One region of the Shewanella sp. 10N.286.45.A1 genome, then DNA from elsewhere that is predicted to be linked to it. Evidence: predicted binding sites of a transcription regulator. Region 1 holds the regulator's gene; the other holds the start of a gene.
What was found. The regulator ArgR, encoded in region 1, controls arginine synthesis, uptake and breakdown. The targets are predictions, from matches to a motif close to ANTGAATANNTATTCANT.

Region 1 (9,849 bases):
GTAGATCCCCTTCTCGGTCAACAGACAGATGCGCTGAAGCTCACATACGATGGTCATATTGATCCCGTGCTCACGAGTACGTCGCGTCGTAGTGATGCAGCGCCCATGAACTAGGCTCGTTAAAACGAGGGAGTTTGAAGAGATCGAGATTTCAACACTAACAAGGCCTAGCGCATAGCCTAGGCGCTGACTAATCTCTTCAACAAGTTCAGAGTCAGCACCATAAGCTAGAAGAAGTTGAGCAACCCTAACAACTTGACGTGTAATATCATTTTGTGTGTCAGCGTACAATTCTCAATGTCCTTAACGGAAACTATCTATCTTTGATAGATAACCTCAACGTCATAATCATCATCATCGTAATCGTCATCATCAAGATCATCATCATAATCTTCATTAACTGATTCGTTGGCATTTTGATGGTAGTTGTCCCATTTAAACTCAACTTCAGCTTCAACGTTAACTTCCTCTTCAGGAGGTAACGTATCAATAAAGTCCAAAAGTTTAAGCGCAAGCTCAGCCGTGCCTTCACGGTTGTAAGCAGATATGGTAAACACCTCACCATCCCACTCAAGCTCTTCGACAACCTTATCGATTTTCTGCTGCAGTTCTTCTTCCAGCATTAAATCGGCTTTATTGATAACCAGCCAACGTGGCTTGCCAGCTAGCTTAGGAGAGTGCTTCTCCAGCTCACCAACAATTGCACGTGCTGAATCAACTGGACTACTGCCATCTATCGGCTCGATATCTAAAATATGCAGCAGCACACGACAGCGCTCTAAGTGTTTCAAAAACTGAACACCCAGACCTGCGCCATCAGCAGCACCTTCGATAAGGCCAGGAATATCTGCAATGACAAAACTCTGGCCAGGTCTTGGGTTTACGACACCAAGATTAGGGACCAAAGTAGTAAAAGGATAATCAGCAACTTTAGGCTTAGCTTTTGAGACAGAACGAATAAAGGTTGATTTACCCGCGTTAGGCATACCGAGTAGACCAACATCAGCAAGTAGCATTAGCTCAAGTCTCAAGCTACGCACTTCACCGTCAGTACCCAGTGTTTTCTGTCTTGGTGCTCGGTTAGTACTACTCTTGAAACGAGTATTACCTAAACCATGGAAGCCACCTTTAGCCACAAGCATTTTCTGCCCATGAGTGGTTAAATCACCAAGAGTTTCTTCTGTCTCAGCATCAACGGCTCTAGTACCAACAGGTACTTTAAGCACAAGATCTTCACCGCCATGACCGGTACAGTCACGACCACGACCGTTCTTACCGCGCTCGGCATTATGGAAGCGTTCAAACTGATAGGTAATTAACGTGTTAAGGTTTTCGTCAGCCTGCAGATAAACACTGCCGCCGTCACCACCATCACCGCCATCAGGACCACCATCAGGAACATATTTTTCACGTCTAAAACTGACGCAACCACTGCCACCATTACCCGCTTCTACACGGATAGTCGCTTCATCGACAAACTTCATACCAACTCCTGGCACCACAGAATGAAAGAATTATACTCTTAACGATTCTAGTCGCCAAAACACAATTTACTTAATATTAAAAAAAACAAAGCCCCACCAATGGCGGGGCTTAGTATCAATCTTAGCTGAAGCTAAAGATTAATCTTCAATGCTGATGAACTTGCGGTTCTGTGGACCTTTAACTTCAAACTTCACTTTACCATCAGTAAGTGCGAATAAAGTGTGGTCACGACCGATACCAACATTAACACCAGCGTGGAATTTAGTACCACGTTGACGAACGATGATGTTACCAGCTAGAACTGATTCACCGCCAAAGCGCTTTACACCAAGACGTTTACTTTCTGAATCGCGGCCGTTACGAGTAGAACCGCCAGCTTTTTTATGTGCCATGAGTTAGACTCCTAATTAAGCGCTAATAGCTGTAATTTTAACTTCGGTGAACCATTGACGATGGCCCATCTTCTTATCGTGGTGCTTACGACGACGGAACTTAACAATAGTTACCTTCTCCGCACGGCCGTGGCTAACTACTTCAGCAACAACCTTACCACCTTCAACTAAAGGTGCACCTACGTGTACAGTTTCACCATCAGCAACCAAAAGAACTTGATCAAACTCGATAGTTTCGCCTGTAGCGACTTCTAATTTTTCTAAACGAACTGTATGACCGGCTTCAACGCGATGTTGCTTGCCGCCACTTTGAAAAACAGCGTACATAGCTATTTTACTCCGATATTTCTAACACGCCGCTCAAACATAATAGATTGATGCAGAGGTGCTATAAAAGCTTTAATGACAATGGTCGCGGAGTTTACGCTAAGAACCCGCATCTGACAAGTGCTAATTGAATAAGAATAAAAAAAGACCCAAATAACTCTCACAATTACCGACAACTACTGTCTTGCAGCGCAAATTTAGGTAGAATCCCTCTATTATAACATTTATGTCTAAAATGAGCTGCGAGTTGTCATTGTAGCCAACAAATAGAGCCTATTTATGGATTTGAACGCCATTCGTCAATTGGCTGATAGCGATATGCAAGCTGTCAATCAACTGATCTATAAACAACTAGAGTCTGATGTAGCCCTAATTAACCAGTTAGGCTTTTACATTATTAACGGTGGCGGTAAGCGCTTAAGACCTTTATTGTCAATTTTGGCCGCTAGAGCGATCGACTATAACGGCGAGTCTCACCTGAAATTGGCCGCTATTATTGAGTTTATTCATACTGCTTCATTGTTACACGATGACGTAGTTGATGAATCAATGCTGCGCCGCGGTAGAGAAACAGCCAACGCCCTTTTTGGTAATAGTGCGAGTGTGCTAGTTGGTGACTTCCTTTACACCCGCTCATTTCAAATGATGACTGAGCTAAAAAGTCTTGAAGTTCTCGAAATCCTAGCTGACGCAACCAATGTGCTCGCAGAAGGAGAGGTCCTACAATTAATGAATTGTAATGACCCTGACACAACAGAAGACAGCTATATGCGTGTCATCTATTGTAAGACAGCGAAACTTTTTGAAGCCGCGACACGTTTAGCAGGCTTGTTAGCAGAAAGCTCAGAAGAGGTGCAAACCGCACTTGCTGAGTATGGCAAATTCTTAGGCACCGCTTTCCAGTTGACCGATGATCTATTGGACTACACCGCTGAAACAGAAGAGCTAGGTAAAAACATTGGTGATGACTTAGCAGAAGGTAAACCTACCCTACCGCTCATTTTCGCCATGGCTAATGGCAGCGACACTGAACAAGCCTTGATTAGAGAAGCGATCGAGAAAGGTGATGGCACGGAGCACATTGAAGTCATTTTGAGTGCACTAAAAAGCTGTGGTGCACTTGAGTATACTGAGCAACGTGCTATTGAAGAGTCAAATAAGGCTATCGCAGCATTGAACATACTACCTGAGTCAGAATATAAAACAGCATTAGTATCGCTGGCTAAAATTGCGGTACAACGTAACCACTAGTATTGCTGCTTAGCAAAACAAAAACGGAGCCAATTGGCTCCGTTTTTCGTTTAAGCAATTCACTGCTAAAAATAGAATTACTTAACGAACTCAATACCTAAATCGATATCAGCTTTTAATGTGTCTAACATTGCATCACGAGCATTAGCTTCAAATGCGCTAACATCGCCGTATGCAAGTACTTGCTCAACACCATTCTTACCTAGAACGACTGGCTGTGCGAAGAACTCTGCATGCTCGCTGCCACCATCTATATAAGCACACTCAACAACGTTTGCTTCACCTTGTAGACCACGCACTAGAGACAAACCGAAACGGCATGCCGCTTGACCCATAGAAAGTGTCGCGCTGCCGCCACCGGCTTTAGCTTCTACCACTTCAGTACCCGCATTTTGGATACGTGTTGTTAGTGCTGCAACTTCTTCATCAGTAAAGCTCACGCCTTCGATTTGAGAAAGAAGCGGAAGAATAGTCACACCACTATGGCCACCAATAACATTAACTTTCACGTCAGCAACGTTCAAGCCTTTTGCGGCTGCAACGAAGGTTTCAGAGCGGATAACATCAAGAGTCGTCACACCAAATAAACGATTCTTATCATACACGCCAGCTTTCTTTAGTACTTCAGCAGCAATTGCTACAGTGGTATTTACAGGGTTAGTGATAATACCGATAAGCGCTTTAGGGCTGGTTGCTGCACACTTTTCAACTAGGTTTCGAACAATACCAGCGTTGATGTTGAATAGATCTGAACGATCCATACCAGGCTTACGTGCAACACCGGCAGAAATTAGCACTACATCAGCACCTTCAAGTGCAGCTGTAGGATCTTCACCAGCAAATCCTTTTACTTCAACATCAGTTGGTATGTGGCTTAAATCAACCGCAACACCAGGTGTTACAGGAGCAATATCATAAAGTGACAATTTAGAACCAGCAGGTAATTGAGTTTTTAATAGTAGGGCAAGCGCTTGGCCAATACCGCCAGCAGCACCAAGTACAGCAACTTTCATAGTTATCTCCGTCAATTCTTGGATTTTTGTGATGTAGATCTGTTTTTCTAATGGCGCAACAGTACTGGATTCACAACAAAAATTCAATTATCCCTTAGTCGTGTTCAATCTACTTTAGACTCACTTTTTAGTGAGCAATCACATGCAGCGCCCAACCCGCCTAGCTTTGGGTAAGTTACACTCTATAAATGCTAAGGCTAAAATAATTAGAACTTATACTCTACAAAGTGATTTTCAACTAATGCCAAGCTTTCGCTATGAATTTTTATTCAGTAAAACGAATAGCATTTGACATAAAAGGCGAATATAATCATCATATAACGGATTTTTTTGAATAAAGAACAACAAAATATGCAAGCAAGCAAAAATCAAGACGAATTAGTTAAAACATTTAAGTCAATTCTTAAAGAGGAGCGTTTCGGCTCCCAAAGCGAAATTGTGGTAGCTCTTCAAGGGGAAGGCTTTAGCAATATCAATCAATCTAAAGTATCTCGCATGCTGAGTAAGTTTGGCGCAGTGAGAACTAGAAATGCAAAGCAGCAAATGGTTTACTGTTTGCCTGCTGAACTTGGTGTTCCAACTGCTGGTAGCCCACTAAAAAACTTGGTATTGGATGTCGATCATAATCAGTCGATGATTGTAGTGCGCACCAGTCCAGGTGCAGCTCAGCTTATCGCAAGATTGCTTGACTCAATAGGTAAGCCCGAAGGTATTCTCGGCACCATCGCTGGCGATGATACAATTTTTATCAGCCCATCAAATATACAGCAAATCGAAGATACATTAGAGACGGTTAAGTCTTTGTTCAATTACACGGATTAACTTTTCAGAAAACAACAAACGGGCGGAAACCCCGCCCTATTCCCCCCTCAGCGGATCTCCAACTTTTATTTATACGATATGATAAATATGTCATTTTTTATTATCGCAATATCGTTATACTGCTAACTAGGACAGCATTCCTACGTTGAGGATAATAACAATGAAAAATAAAATACTTAGTGTTTCTGAGGTGGGCTGGGAATCTTGGTCTCACGGTGACGATTTTGGCAGCAAACAAAAACATGTTGGTGATACCGCTGGGGCTGAAAGAGTTGGCGTGACCATGGAGAAATTGGCGCCAGGTATGACTTCTGCGTTATCTCATTATCACACCAAAGAAGAAGAGCATATTTACGCGATTCAAGGAGAGGCGACGCTTTACCTCAATGGAGAGCCTCACCAATTTAGTGAGGGGAATTATATCTGTTTTACCGCTAATTCAGGCGTAGCCCATCAGTTTATCAATCAAAGCAACGCTGACTTTACCTTTCTTGTTGTGGGAAACCGCGATGCTCACGATGTGGTCGTTTATCCAGAAACTAATAAAGTATTGGTTCGCAGCATGAACGAAGTATACAGCCGTCGTCCTAGTAGCTACTTTGATAAAGATGAAGATTAATGACACAAATTCATGACTACAAAAAAACGCACTGAATGTGCGTTTTTTTGTAGGTGCTATTGAGTTATTAAGCTGATTTCTCTAAAAAATCTAACGAGGGTGCAAAAAACGATGACCCCGTTAAAGCTTGAGTGAAATGCATAAGATGATCATGATTTCCCTCTTTATCACCATAAATCATACTTTCGAGCATTTTCTCAAAGTTAACTGAATTGCGGCAAGTAGAGATAAACATTAATCCCTGCTCTTTAACCGTACCGTAAGGCATACTCTGCCGTAATATTTCCATTGAGTTACCCGCATCATCCTTTAAATTAACCCGTTTAATATGGCTAGTTAACGGCTTATCTGCAGAGGCATATTCAATATTTTCAGCTTTAGTACGGCCAATGATATCTTCTTGTTTCTTTTCAGGGAGTCGATTCCATTTACTCAGATTGTGAGCAAATTTTTGCACATGGATATAACTACCGTTTCTAAATGAAGCATCTTCGTCACCCGTTAATGCAACCTCTTGGCGACTGCGGCCTTTAGGGTTCTCTGTGCCATCAACAAATCCGGTCAAGTCACGGCTATCCATGAAACGGAAACCACGCTCTTCATCAACAAGCTCAACCAGCCCTTCAAACATTTGGCATACTTCGTTGGCGACTAAGTGCAGAATATCAAAACGGTCACAACGCACATGCACAAACAGATCATACTCAATCGCTGGTGCATCTCTGTTCTCTTGGTTCATCGCTGGAAATGGTTTTAACTGGCAAGGCCTAGCTGCAGGGTAAAGTGTATCCCAGTAGTTGGCACCTATCGCAACAAAGCCGTTAAAGGCGCTATCCGAAAACTGATCCGCCAGCTCATGAATATATTGAGCCACATTAGCGACACATGGGCGCATTTGCGAATCAATACCTTCATTCGCATTAAACATTAAATAGACACTGTGCAAATTTCCTTCAGCACAAACTCCCAGCTGTTCACGAGGCATAACCTGACTATCCATTTTTATCTGTAACCCTTATTCTGTATTAATCTTCGGCAACATTATCTACAACTTTAGATATTAATAATTATAAGTGACGCACATTAACCAAAATAAAGACTTATATTTAATCAACTTACCACGCTACGTACCAGTATCACATTCGTTAACCGAGAATACTAAACACCAGTAGGCGCAGAATACACTGAGTGAGTACAAACTAAACGCATTAGACTCATGCTTACTAAAGTAGTCAATAAATACTAATAAAAGCAAATGATTAAATGTTTAGCTCTTACTTATGTTGATGTAAAGGTCAGTTTTGATTTAGTTTACAGCCATTACAACAATATCAAACTGTGTGGTGCTGCAGTAATTGCCACCGTTTCACCAATTTTGATATCCAAACATTCACTATGGATATCAAGCGTCTTGCTTTCGATATTGACCAAGTATTGACAAACGCTGCCAAGAAAGCGTCGTTCGATAACTTTACCTTTACCGGACTCACTTCTAGCGATCTGCAACTGCTGAGGTCTTAGTAATAATTCGGCATCACTACCGATTGCCACTTTAAGCTGTTGTTCGCTTTCAATATCACCAATAAGTGTGGACACTCTTTTGCCTGCAACCACTGTCGCTTCCAAATAATTACTTGCGCCTAGAAAGTCAGCGACATATTTATCTTGAGGCCCTAAGTACAATCGTTCAGCATCACCGCATTGAACAATCTTCCCCTGATTAAATAATGCAAGCTGGTCTGCAAAAACAAACGCCTCATCCTTACTGTGCGTAACAAAAACAGCACTAATATTATGGCTCTTCAAGATATTACGGATCTCAAGCATCATCTCTCGACGAACTTTCGCGTCGATGTTAGAAAATGGCTCATCTAGCAAAAGTACTTCTGGCTCGTAGGCCAACGCTCTAGCGATCGATACCCTTTGTTGCTGCCCACCAGATAGCTCATGCGGATAGCGCTCTCCTAGTCCACCCAGCTTGACGAGAGCCAACATTTTCTCAAGCCGTGCAGCTTTGCTAGCCTTATCGACCTGCTTTACGCCAAAGAGTATATTTTCAGCCACGGTCAAATGTGGGAATAGAGCATAATCTTGGAAAATCATACCTATGCCCCGTTTTTCACTGGCTACAAATTCCTTTTCAGAAACGACCGTTTTGCCATTGATTCTTATCTCTCCAGCAGAAATATTTTGTAAACCAGCAATAGCGCGCAGCAATGTGGTTTTACCACAGCCACTAGGCCCTAACAGGGCGACAATCTCGCCTTTTTCAACCGTTAAGTCCAAGCCTTTAAGAACAACGGTCTTTTGGTAACTACTATGAATATTGCTAACTTGTAACGTAGCCATAATTACTTTTCTTGCTCCAGCGAACGATTGAGATAGATCAGAGGAACAAGGCCGACTAACACGATGACTATTGCAGCTAATGCACCGCGTTCGAGCTGTTCATCTGAAACAAATTGAAAGACATAAGTCGCCAAATTTTCAAAACCGATTGGCCTGAGTAGCAAGGCTGCAGGCAGCTCTTTCATACACTCGATAAAGACCAACAATAACCCAGCAAAAATACCTTTCCTAAGCAATGGAATATGAACTCTAGCGAGCAGCGATTTGGGTGTTAAACCTAAAGTCACACTCGCCATATCTAAAGAGGGAGAAATACGCTTGTAACTGTTTTCTATACTGCCAATAGCTATTGCCGCAAAACGAATGCAAAATGCACATATAAGAATAAATGAACTACCAGTCAAAATCAGTCCAGGTCCTTGCATACCTATATGGTCAGCTAAATCATTAATAGCAAAATCAAGCTGGGTAAATGGCACTAAAATACCAATTGCTAAAACCGTTCCAGGTAGCGCATAGCCAGTAGAAGCCAGCCGAGAAGGCAGCATATCCGCTTTCCGTGGGCTGACTCGCCTAACGAACATTAGCACGATACCGATACCAACACAGATAAGGCTAACGACTAATGAGATCCACAAACTATTGAAACTGTATTCAAAAAACTTGGCATTCCAACTCTCAGCAAAATAGCCCCAAGCATATTGTATTAAAATAATAAAAGGCAGAAAAAATGCTAGAAACAATAAAGTTAAACAATAGCCTGTTGCAGCGTAGGCCTTAGCCCCTCTAAGGCTATAGTAATCAAGCTCACCGGGGGCTGACTGCTTTTGGAACAGTTGCTGTTTTCGTCGTGCAAAACGCTCAAAACCAACCATAGCAAATACCACAAGCAACATGATTGTAGAAAGCTTAGCGGCAGCCGTTAAACTGCCATATTCAAACCAAGTGTCATAAACCGCTGTTGTGAGCGTAGGTACAGCAAAATAGCTCACAGTAGCAAAATCTGCTGCTGTTTCCATGGCAACGAGTGTTGCACCAACCGCTAAGGCTGGCCTTGCCATTGGTAAGCTAAGTCTCCAAAAGCTTTTCCATGGACTACAACCCATAACACGTGCAGCATGCCCTAAGCTCGATGACTGTTCCATAAATGCCGTGCGTGCCAATAAGTAGATATAGGGAAAAAGTACCAGCGCTAGCATGATAGCGGCGCCACCTAGCGAGCGCACCTCAGGGAAGTCATAATCATGGGGAGTTTGCCAACCAAATATACTGCGAAGAGTTCGCTGTACAGGGCCTGCATAGTCAAAAAGATCAGTGTAAACATAGGCAACAACATAAGCAGGCATAGCTAGCGGTAACAACAATGCCCATTGGAATATATTTCGACCAGGGAAGCGACACTTAGCCACCAACCATGCCGCAGGGATTGCAAAGATGAGCGCACCAATCACCACCCAAAAAATAAGCAATAAAGTATTACTTATATATGTCGGCAAAACGGTTGCCATTAGATGGCCGAATACCGCTTCATCAGGTAAAAGTGACTGCAATATTAGCGCAATTAGCGGCATAACAATCAATAGTGCCATAG
Region 2 (9,849 bases), on a different contig from region 1:
GCCAATTCAGTTGAGTTAGCATAGCCTTGCTGCGCAGCGCTTAATGTTCTTTCACGATTGACCTGCAAACCACTTAACACTAACGCTGCCATCTCTAGACAAATCGCCCAGCTGTCCATCACATCAAACAGCCCCTCTTTATCCTCTTGCATATCTTTATTGTAAGCCAGTGGTAGAGCTTTCATCGTGGTAAGAATACCAATTAGGCTGCCATAAACCCGACCGGTCTTGCCCCTAATTAACTCAAGTGCATCAGGATTTTTCTTTTGCGGCATCAATGATGAACCAGAGGTCACTTCATCATCTAATTCAATAAAGCCCGCTTCACCACTATTAAAGAAGATAAGATCTTCAGCCATACGGCTCAAATGCATCATGCTAATAGAAGCGTCACTACAGATCTCAACCACATGATCTCTATCTGATACGGTATCGAGGCTGTTCAGCGTTGGGCTTGCGAAACCGAGCGACTGTGCAAGTTTAACCCTGTCCATTGGATAAGCGGTACCCGCTAGCGCACCAGTTCCTAACGGGCAAGTATCTGCACGTTTCAAGGCATCCTCTAAACGGCTGATATCACGTTCAAACATCTCTACATAAGCAAGACACCAGTGGCCAAATAGAACCGGCTGTGCTCTTTGCAAATGTGTGTAACCAGGCATAACAGCATCGATTTCACGCTCTGCAAGCTCAATAAGTGCAGCTCTTAACTTAGTCAATAACCCGAGTAGTTCCTGACCTTCTTTTTTGCACCAAAGCTTAAGATCGGTCGCTACCTGATCATTACGCGAACGACCAGTGTGTAACTTTTTACCTAAATCACCCACTTTAGCGATAAGAGATTGCTCAACAAAACTATGAATGTCCTCCGCACCAGAAGCGATAATCATCTCTGGATTTTCGGATGTTTCAGCTAGCAGCTCGTTTAACGCAGCATGTAACTGGGTGCACTCATCAGTAGTCAAAACGCCAACTTGAGTAATAGCGCTTGCCCACGCAATTGAACCGACAATATCTTGCTCAATGAGTCGGTAATCTACAGGCAATGAGTCGTTAAAAAGTTTGAACAGTGCGCTGCTCTCTTGGCTAAATCTGCCGCCCCATAATGCCATGCTGGCTTCCTCTTAAATGCTGGGCGGACTGCTCGTCCGCCGTATAAATACTAAAATTAATGAGCTACTTTATTAACGTTACTTGTTGTGACCGTGTAATGCTCTGATACGACTAGAAAGCGAATACAAACGGATAAAGCCTTCAGCATCTTTCTGGTTATAAACATCATCTTCACCAAAAGTGGCAAACTCTTCAGAATATAAGCTGTTTGGTGAACGTTTTTTCACAGCGCTCGCTTGGCCTTTATAAAGCTTAATGACGACTTCGCCATTAACCAGATCCGCTAGTGGCTTTGAAGCGCCCAATAGTGATTCACAAAGCGGTGTAAACCAACGTCCATCATAAACAAGGTGCGCCATTTGAGCGCCAACTTGCTCCCGCCACTCACGGCTAGTTTTATCAAGCACTAACTCTTCAATTGCCCGCAGCGCAGCAAACATCACAGTACCACCAGGCGTTTCGTAGCAACCGCGAGATTTCATACCTACCAGTCTGTTTTCAGTGATATCAATTCTGCCGACACCATGCGCACCAGCTATCTCATTTAGTAGCATCAACGCCTTGTATGGCGATAGAGCTTCACCATTTACTTTGGTGATTTTGCCTTGCTCTAGCTCTAGTGCCACGTACTCAGGTGCATTCGGGGCATCTTCAGGTGCAACGGTCATGGTCCACACGCCTTGAGTTGGCTCGTTCCATGGATCTTCCAGCTCACCACCTTCATGGGAGATATGCCAAGCGTTAGCATCACGGCTATAGATCTTCGTCGCTGAAGCGGTTGTCTCGATGTTACGTTCTGCAAGGTAATCAAGCAGATCTTCACGACTGACCATTTCCCACTCACGCCAAGGAGCAATAACCTTAAGATCGGGTGCTAATGCCGCAAAGCAACCCTCGAAACGCACTTGGTCATTACCTTTACCAGTACAACCATGACACACGGCATCGGCGCCAACTTTACGAGCCACTTCAACTTGAGCTTTAGCGATAATCGGTCTCGCCATTGAGGTACCTAGCAGGTATGTGCCCTCATAAATTGCACCAGTTGCAATCGTTGGGTAGATATAATCAGCCACCAGCTCTTCTTTTAAATCGACGATGTAACACTCTGATGCGCCAGATGCGATAGCCTTTTCATGTAAACCAACAAGTTCTTCTTCACCCTGACCCACATCAGCACAAAAAGCGACGATTTCGCAATTATCATAGGTTTCTTTTAGCCAAGGGATAATGGCTGATGTATCAAGGCCGCCGGAGTAAGCAAGCACTACCTTTTTCACATCTTTTTTCTTTATTTCTACTGACATTTTTAATTCCTACTACATTATTTCTGGTTCAGTTCGTTTGCACGAACCAACGCAAATTATTGACTAAATAGAGTGACAAGCACGGCGTTTTGCGCATGCATGCGATTCTCAGCTTGATGCAGAATCAGCGAGCCTTCACCATCTACAATCTCAGCGGTTGCTTCAACTTCTCTATAGGCTGGCAAGCAATGCATAAAGTGCTTAGCACCTGCACTTGCCATCAGCTCAGCATTAACTTGATAAGGCTTGAACTTGGCTTCAATCTCTTCCATTGATGCGCTGTCGCCCATCGAAATCCAGGTATCTGTATAGATAGCATCGTGGCCGGCTATCGCTTCGATATCTGAGCTAAGCACTAGTGTACCGCCATGTTTTGCAGCTAACGCTTGGGCTTCACACACAACCTTGCCGTCAGGGAAATGACCTGGAGGGCACAATACGGTCAGGTGTGCACCTAAAATTGCCGCGCCGAACATCAAAGAATGAGTTACGTTATTGCCGTCACCCACGTAGGCAAGCTTTACCTTACTCACGTCATCATACTGCTCAGACAGAGTTAAGAAATCTGCTAAGCCCTGACAAGGATGATAAAGATCAGACAATGCATTTATCACAGGTACAGAGCCATGCTCAGCTAACTGCTCAATAGTTGAGTGCAAGAAAGTCCGCGCCACAATGGCGTCAGCCCAACAAGAGATATTAGCGGCAAAATCAGAAACAGGCTCACGCTTGCCTAATGCACCATTTTGCTGATCAAGATACAAACAGTGACCACCTAACTTATTGATACCAATATCAAAGCTGACACGAGTTCTTAATGAAGGCTTTTCAAATAGCATTACTACACTTTTACCATCGAGCGCTTTTCTGTAATCCGCCGGATTTGCTTTGATGTTTTTTGCTAGCGCTAGCAAGTCTAAAAGCTGCTGTTGCGATAGATCTTTAATTGATAATAGATGGTTCATGAAACCGCTCCCTAAGGTTGAATCTGAGTACCAACGGCTTCACCGTTGCTTAATGCAATAAGTTGTTCTGCATGACGCCAAGATGCGATTTGAACGGCTTCCCCCATCGACTCCGCAACTTCAAGAGCTGCTTCGACTTTAACTTTCATGCCTTTTTCAATCACACCAATCTTAGTTAGTTCGTTAATTTCGGCACGATTCAAGCTGCTGATCAGTTGTCCTTTACCATCAAGTACACCTGAAACATCAGACAACAACACAAGATTACCGCCAACAAGCTTTGCAAGTGCAGTAGCGGCTTGATCCGCATTAACATTTAGCATTTCGCCTTGGCTACTGATAGCGATAGAGCTGACAATTGGCATCCAACCTTTAGTTAATACAAACTCTAGGTAACTGGCATCATTTGGCTCAACCTCTCCCACAAATCCAAGCTGAGGGTCTTTAATGTTTGCTGTCACCATATCGGCATCAGCAAGACTCATACCGAGACTGGTGATACCAGCTTTGATTGCAGCAGCTTGTAAGGTTTTATTCGATGTACCAGCGAGTGCGCCGACAATGACAGGTACCTGTTCTGCAGGTGTCACCCTTAACCCATCTAGCTTCTGCGTGACCATGTTATTTGCGTTTAGCTGCTCATCCACCAAGCAGCCTCCACCATGCACCATAATCAATGGCTGACCATTGGCGATCATTTTGACCGCGGTTTCCATCAAACGCGCCATGCCCATTTCACACTGTAAAAGTGCTCCACCGACCTTCAATACCATCACTGGTTTGGCGTTAGACTTAGCATTCAGTTCTGTATTTAATGTTGCCATTTTAGGATCCAAAGTCGTTATTTTAACAATTCGTTAAAATGAATCTTTATGCATTGCAAGGCCTGACTCGCTGCACCCTTCATTAAGTTGTCAATTGCGCTTGTGACCACTAGGTAATTTGTTTCTGGGTCAAACTTCCAACCGATAAGACAGTTAGGGGTTTGCACTACATCATCAATTTTAGGAAATTGATTCTGTTTTACAGTTACAAGTGGCGCGTTGTCATAACACTGATAAGCCGCTTCAATATCTTTAGCTGTAGTGCCTTTAGCGAGTTGTACCGTAATGGTGGCAAGTATGCCGCGTTTAAAATTGCCCAAATGAGGAGTAAAGATAACTTCTTGTCCGAGCTGGGTAGCAATTTCAGGCTGATGTCTATGTCCAAGCACGCCGTATGGCGTTAAGCTCACTTCACAAAAACTAGTATGTAATTGCGCTTTTCTACCCGCCCCCGTCACACCGCTGACGGCGTTTATTACCGGCATTACATCAGTCAACATATTAGCCAGTGGCTTAAGTGCTGTTAACGATGCCGTTGGGTAACAACCCGGTACAGCGATCATCTTGCTGGTTGCAATTTTGTCGGCATTCCATTCCGCTAGGCCATAAACTGCATCAGCAAGCACTGCTGGATATTCATGAGTAAAACCATACCACTTAGGATACTTATCTAACGCTTCAAAACGATAAGCACCACTTAGGTCAAACACAGCTAGGCCTTGTTGATAAAACCAAGCAGCTAGATGCAAGCTCACTACGTGGTCTGTCGCTAATACGACCGCATCAGCTTGCTCAACAATGGCTGCTTTGGCATCACTGGTAAGCGGGCTTAAACAAAGATTAATATGACTGTATGTAGGGTACAGTTCAGCAAGTGCTTTACCTTTATCTAAGCTATTTTCAGAAACATAAAGACCCTGAATGGACAAATCCGATTCAGCATTTATGAGAGGAGTGATCTGCGCACCGGTATAACCGCTAGCGCCAATAATGGCTATATTTTTCATAGTCTATGACTTTAAAACCTTTATCTTGAATTTAGATGACAAAACGAAAAAAAAGAATGGGCACAACTTAAGCCCTGGCTGAACACCATTAAAGACAAGTTTATCGTCGCAGGAATTGGGTAGGATTGACCTTAATATTTAATAATTGAACTAGGTTAAACATATATACTCTCATTTAAAGGCCATCAAAATATGGTACTTATCTTAGCTGTTTGATAGACTAACACACAAATTTAATTATGCAATATATTTGAATATATATTTAGGTATTTTTTAATGACTACACTCCCTACATTAAAAAGCAGCTTCACTCAGCTAATCGGTTCACCATCGATCAGCGCTTTAGAGGCGCAGCATGACATGAGCAATAAGGCCGTTATTGCGCTACTGCATAATTGGTTTACAGATTTAGGCATGAGCTGCCAAGCACACTCCGTTGCAAACACGCGTGACAAACATAACTTTGTCGCCTCTTATGGTAGCGGCCAAGGTGGACTGTTATTGGCAGGTCATACAGACACGGTACCATTTGATGAAGGGCGTTGGAGCCAAGATCCTTTTCAACTGGTTGAGAAAAATGACCGTTGGTATGGTTTAGGTACCTGTGACATGAAAGGTTTTTTTGCTTTAGTGCTAGAAGCCTTAAAAGAGTTGCCAATGGACAAGTTCAAGCGACCTTTGCATATCCTTGCCAGCGCTGATGAAGAAACGACCATGAATGGTGCAAAAGCATTTGCCGCCGCAAAATCGATCAGCCCTGATTACGCCATTATTGGTGAGCCCACTAGCCTAAAACCCGTATATATGCATAAAGGCCATTTTACTCAAGGTATACGAGTAACCGGTCGCAGTGGTCATTCGTCAGATCCAGCCAAAGGGCTTAATGCCATTGAGGTGATGCACTTAGTTACCGGTCAGTTGCTTAGGCTTAAGCAGCACTTAGCCGAAAACTACCGTGAAGACGCTTTTAGTGTGCCATACCCTACAATGAACTTTGGCCATATCCACGGTGGGGATGCAGCAAATAGGATATGTGGCTGCTGCGATCTGCATATCGACCTTAGGCCAATTCCAGGTCTCGGACTTGAAGATTTAGAACTGATGGTGGCTAATTACCTCGAACCTGTTTCTAGCCAGTACCCAGGCTGTATTAGTGTCGCGCCTTTGTACCCAGGCTCAGAACCCTTTGCTGATGACAAAAATAGTAGCTGGAGCCAATTGGTTGCACAGCTTTCAGAAAGTGAGCCAGAAGTGGTTAACTATGCCACAGAAGCCCCTTATATCAGACAGCTCGGTTGCCAAACACTGGTGCTAGGACCTGGAAGCATTGAGCAGGCTCATCAACCGGATGAGTTTCTTGACCTGCACTACCTAGACAAAACAAAGAAGCTATTAAAAGAGCTGATTTATCATGCTTGTATAAAATAATTTGTCTTGTCAGATTAGATATTCAGTGCAAAGTCATTATAAGCGCCATAATTAGTGTGCTTAAAAGTGAGATAGAGCACATTCAGGCACGGTAACCCGAACTAGATCATTGCCTAGTATGCTATCGCTAGGTATTGTGATCGATTAGCTTACTGATATGGAGCACGTATGGTTGATATGTATGCGTCGTTAAGGTCAAACGTTGGCACCTTAGGACAGATTTTAGGTGATACAATTCGAACCGATCTCGATGACACTTTTTTAGATAAAATCGAGCAGATCCGCCACCTCTCAAAAAGTTCACGTCAAGGCAACGATGCTGCCCGCGAAGAGATGCTGACCCTGCTATCAGCATTAAGCGATGACGAACTAGTGCCATTTGCCAAAGCTTTTAACCAATTCCTAAACTTGGCTAATATTGCTGAGCAGTTCCACACAATCAGCCGTAATTGCGATGAACTTGTCTGTGTACCCGATCCCGTAGAACAACTTCTTGGAAGAATGCTCGGTGGTAATATTGATCAAGAAAAGATGCTTGAGTGTTTAAAGAGTCTTGATATCGATTTGGTGCTGACAGCCCATCCCACAGAGATCTCAAGACGAACCTTGATTCAGAAATATTCTGCCGTCGTCGACTCGTTAACCGCATTGGAAAATCCTCAGTTAACAGAGCAAGAGAAAAAGCAGCATCACCTGCGTTTACGTCAACTTATCGCACAGATATGGCATACCAATGAGATCCGTAATGAGCGTCCGACTCCAGTAGATGAAGCTCGTTGGGGATTAAGCACCATTGAAGTGTCATTGTGGCAGGCGATTCCAGATTTCTTGCGTCAGTTAAATCAACAAGTTGAAGAACGTACCAATACTCAACTACCCATCGATATCGCTCCAGTAAGATTCTCTAGCTGGATGGGCGGTGATCGTGACGGTAACCCTTTTGTGACTTCAGTCGTCACTCAAGAGGTGCTCGACCGTAATCGCCACACCGCAGCTAGGCTCTACCTGAAAGACGTAGTTCTGCTCGTTAACGATCTTTCTATGGAAAGCGCAAACGATGAGTTACTTGCCTATACCAACAACAGCAATGAGCCTTATCGTGACGTACTCAGAGACCTTCGCGGCAAACTAAGAAATACTATCGATTATCTCAATGCCAGACTTGAAGGTCATAAGCCTGAGGTCGATTTAGCAGACATCATTTGGGATGAAAAAGATCTCAAAGAGCCGCTAATGATGCTTTATAGAAGCTTAAGTGATTGTGGCATGAGCCTTATTGCCAATGGGCTACTACTTGATATGCTGCGCCGAATAGCCTGCTTTGGTATCCATATGCTAAGGCTCGATATTCGCCAAGATGCACAGCGTCATGCTGATGTTATTGCTGAGCTGACACGATACTTAGGCATGGGCGACTATGCACATTGGGGTGAAGCAGAGAAGCAATCTTTCTTACTTAGAGAACTCACCAGCAAGCGACCGCTGATCCCGTCTACATGGCAGGGCAGTGATGACGTTGCAGAAGTGCTGAGAACTTGCCGCCTAATTGCGACTCAGCCAGCGCGAGCTATGGGTTCTTACGTTATTTCTATGGCAAGCCAGCCCTCAGATGTTTTAACAGTATTGCTGTTACTCAAAGAAACGGGCTGCCCTCATCCAATGCGAGTCGTACCACTGTTTGAAACATTGGACGATCTTAATAATGCGTCTCAGTGTATGTCGTCGCTCTTTAGTATCGATTGGTATCGTGGTTATACCAAAGGCATACAGGAGGTGATGATCGGTTATTCCGATTCAGCTAAAGATGCAGGCGTGATGGCAGCGGCTTGGGCCCAGTACAGTGCACAAGAAAAACTGGTCGCTGTCAGCCAAGATGCCGATATCAAACTCACTCTCTTCCATGGACGTGGTGGCACAATCGGCCGAGGAGGCGGGCCAGCACATGAAGCGATTCTATCGCAACCACCGGGATCTGTAGATGGACGCATTCGTGTTACAGAACAAGGTGAGATGATCCGCTTTAAGTTTGGTTTGCCTAAGCTCGCGGTTCAAAGTCTCGCGCTATATACCTCAGCGGTGATGGAGGCAACACTGCTACCACCGCCAGAGCCTAAGCCAGAGTGGCGCAGGTGCATGGAACAACTTGCCGATGAGTCAGTACTCGCTTACCGCGCTATCGTAAGAGAAGAAGCTGATTTCGTTTCCTACTTTAGAGCTGCAACGCCAGAAGTAGAGCTCGGTAAACTGCCATTAGGTAGTCGCCCAGCAAAACGCCGTATCGATGGAGGTATTGAAAGTCTGCGTGCGATTCCATGGATCTTTGCTTGGTCACAAAACCGCTTAATGTTACCCGCATGGCTCGGAGCAGGTGAAGCGCTACAAGCTGCATCCTTGAGAGGCGAACTGCCCTTACTGCAAGAGATGGAGCAAGATTGGCCGTTCTTTAAAACCCGTATATCTATGCTTGAGATGGTATACGCAAAGGCGGAGCCTAATTTAGCCAAATACTACGAAACTAGCTTAGTCCCCGAAGAGCTACATCACTTAGGCGTACAACTGCGTGAGCGGCTAGCGATTGGAGTCGATGCAGTGCTTGAGCTCACTCAAGCGGAAAGCTTAATGTCTCACACTCCTTGGAATAGAGAATCTGTCGAGTTGAGAAACCCCTACATTGATCCGCTTAACTTTCTGCAAGCTGAACTATTAGCGCGTACCCGCAGAGAAGAAGAGACCTCAAAGAATGTAGAGCTTGCTTTGATGTTAACCATTGCAGGTGTTGCTGCTGGAATGAGAAACACAGGCTAATGAAGATACTTAAAATTACACTGTGTGCACTATCACTGCTACTAACGGGCTGTGTCAGTCAGTACAGCATTACTGAAAGTGAGCTGGAAGGTTACTTAAGTGATGAGATGCACTTTGAGATCAACCAAGGTAATCAGATCTTTGGTATTGAACTCAAAGTGAATGACATTGATGTTACTTTAGGTGCTAAGCCAAATACCATGTCGGTAATGGCGTCGACCCTAGTAAAAGTGCGTAACCCGATGCTGCCTATCAGTGCCGATTTGACTGCAGAGTTCGAAGCAGAACCTTGGTATGATGCCAGTAATCAAAGTGTCTATCTACGCAACCTTAATCTGGTAAAAGTAGAGTCAAAACCAAAGGATATCGAGAAAGCGATTGGTTCTATTGCACCGCAGCT

Region 2: the regulator ArgR is predicted to act here: its motif matches at 5,466-5,483, upstream of argC (N-acetyl-gamma-glutamyl-phosphate reductase).

The regions. Positions count from the first base shown of each region.
Region 1 covers NZ_JBFRMK010000307.1:167-10,015, reverse strand. The annotation lists gene AB4238_RS19875 (threonine/serine exporter family protein) at 1-291, opposite strand, end outside; gene cgtA (Obg family GTPase CgtA) at 318-1,484, opposite strand; gene rpmA (50S ribosomal protein L27) at 1,623-1,877, opposite strand; gene rplU (50S ribosomal protein L21) at 1,893-2,204, opposite strand; gene ispB (octaprenyl diphosphate synthase) at 2,484-3,455, shown strand; gene mdh (malate dehydrogenase) at 3,533-4,468, opposite strand; gene argR (transcriptional regulator ArgR) at 4,820-5,290, shown strand; gene AB4238_RS19840 (cupin domain-containing protein) at 5,451-5,909, shown strand; gene AB4238_RS19835 (Dyp-type peroxidase) at 5,977-6,909, opposite strand; gene AB4238_RS19830 (ABC transporter ATP-binding protein) at 7,230-8,261, opposite strand; gene AB4238_RS19825 (ABC transporter permease) at 8,261-9,849, opposite strand, start outside.
Region 2 covers NZ_JBFRMK010000141.1:1,888-11,736, reverse strand. The annotation lists gene argH (argininosuccinate lyase) at 1-1,112, opposite strand, end outside; gene AB4238_RS11635 (argininosuccinate synthase) at 1,191-2,420, opposite strand; gene AB4238_RS11630 (ornithine carbamoyltransferase) at 2,477-3,385, opposite strand; gene argB (acetylglutamate kinase) at 3,397-4,209, opposite strand; gene argC (N-acetyl-gamma-glutamyl-phosphate reductase) at 4,227-5,216, opposite strand; gene argE (acetylornithine deacetylase) at 5,493-6,644, shown strand; gene ppc (phosphoenolpyruvate carboxylase) at 6,813-9,449, shown strand; gene AB4238_RS11605 (DUF1439 domain-containing protein) at 9,449-9,849, shown strand, end outside.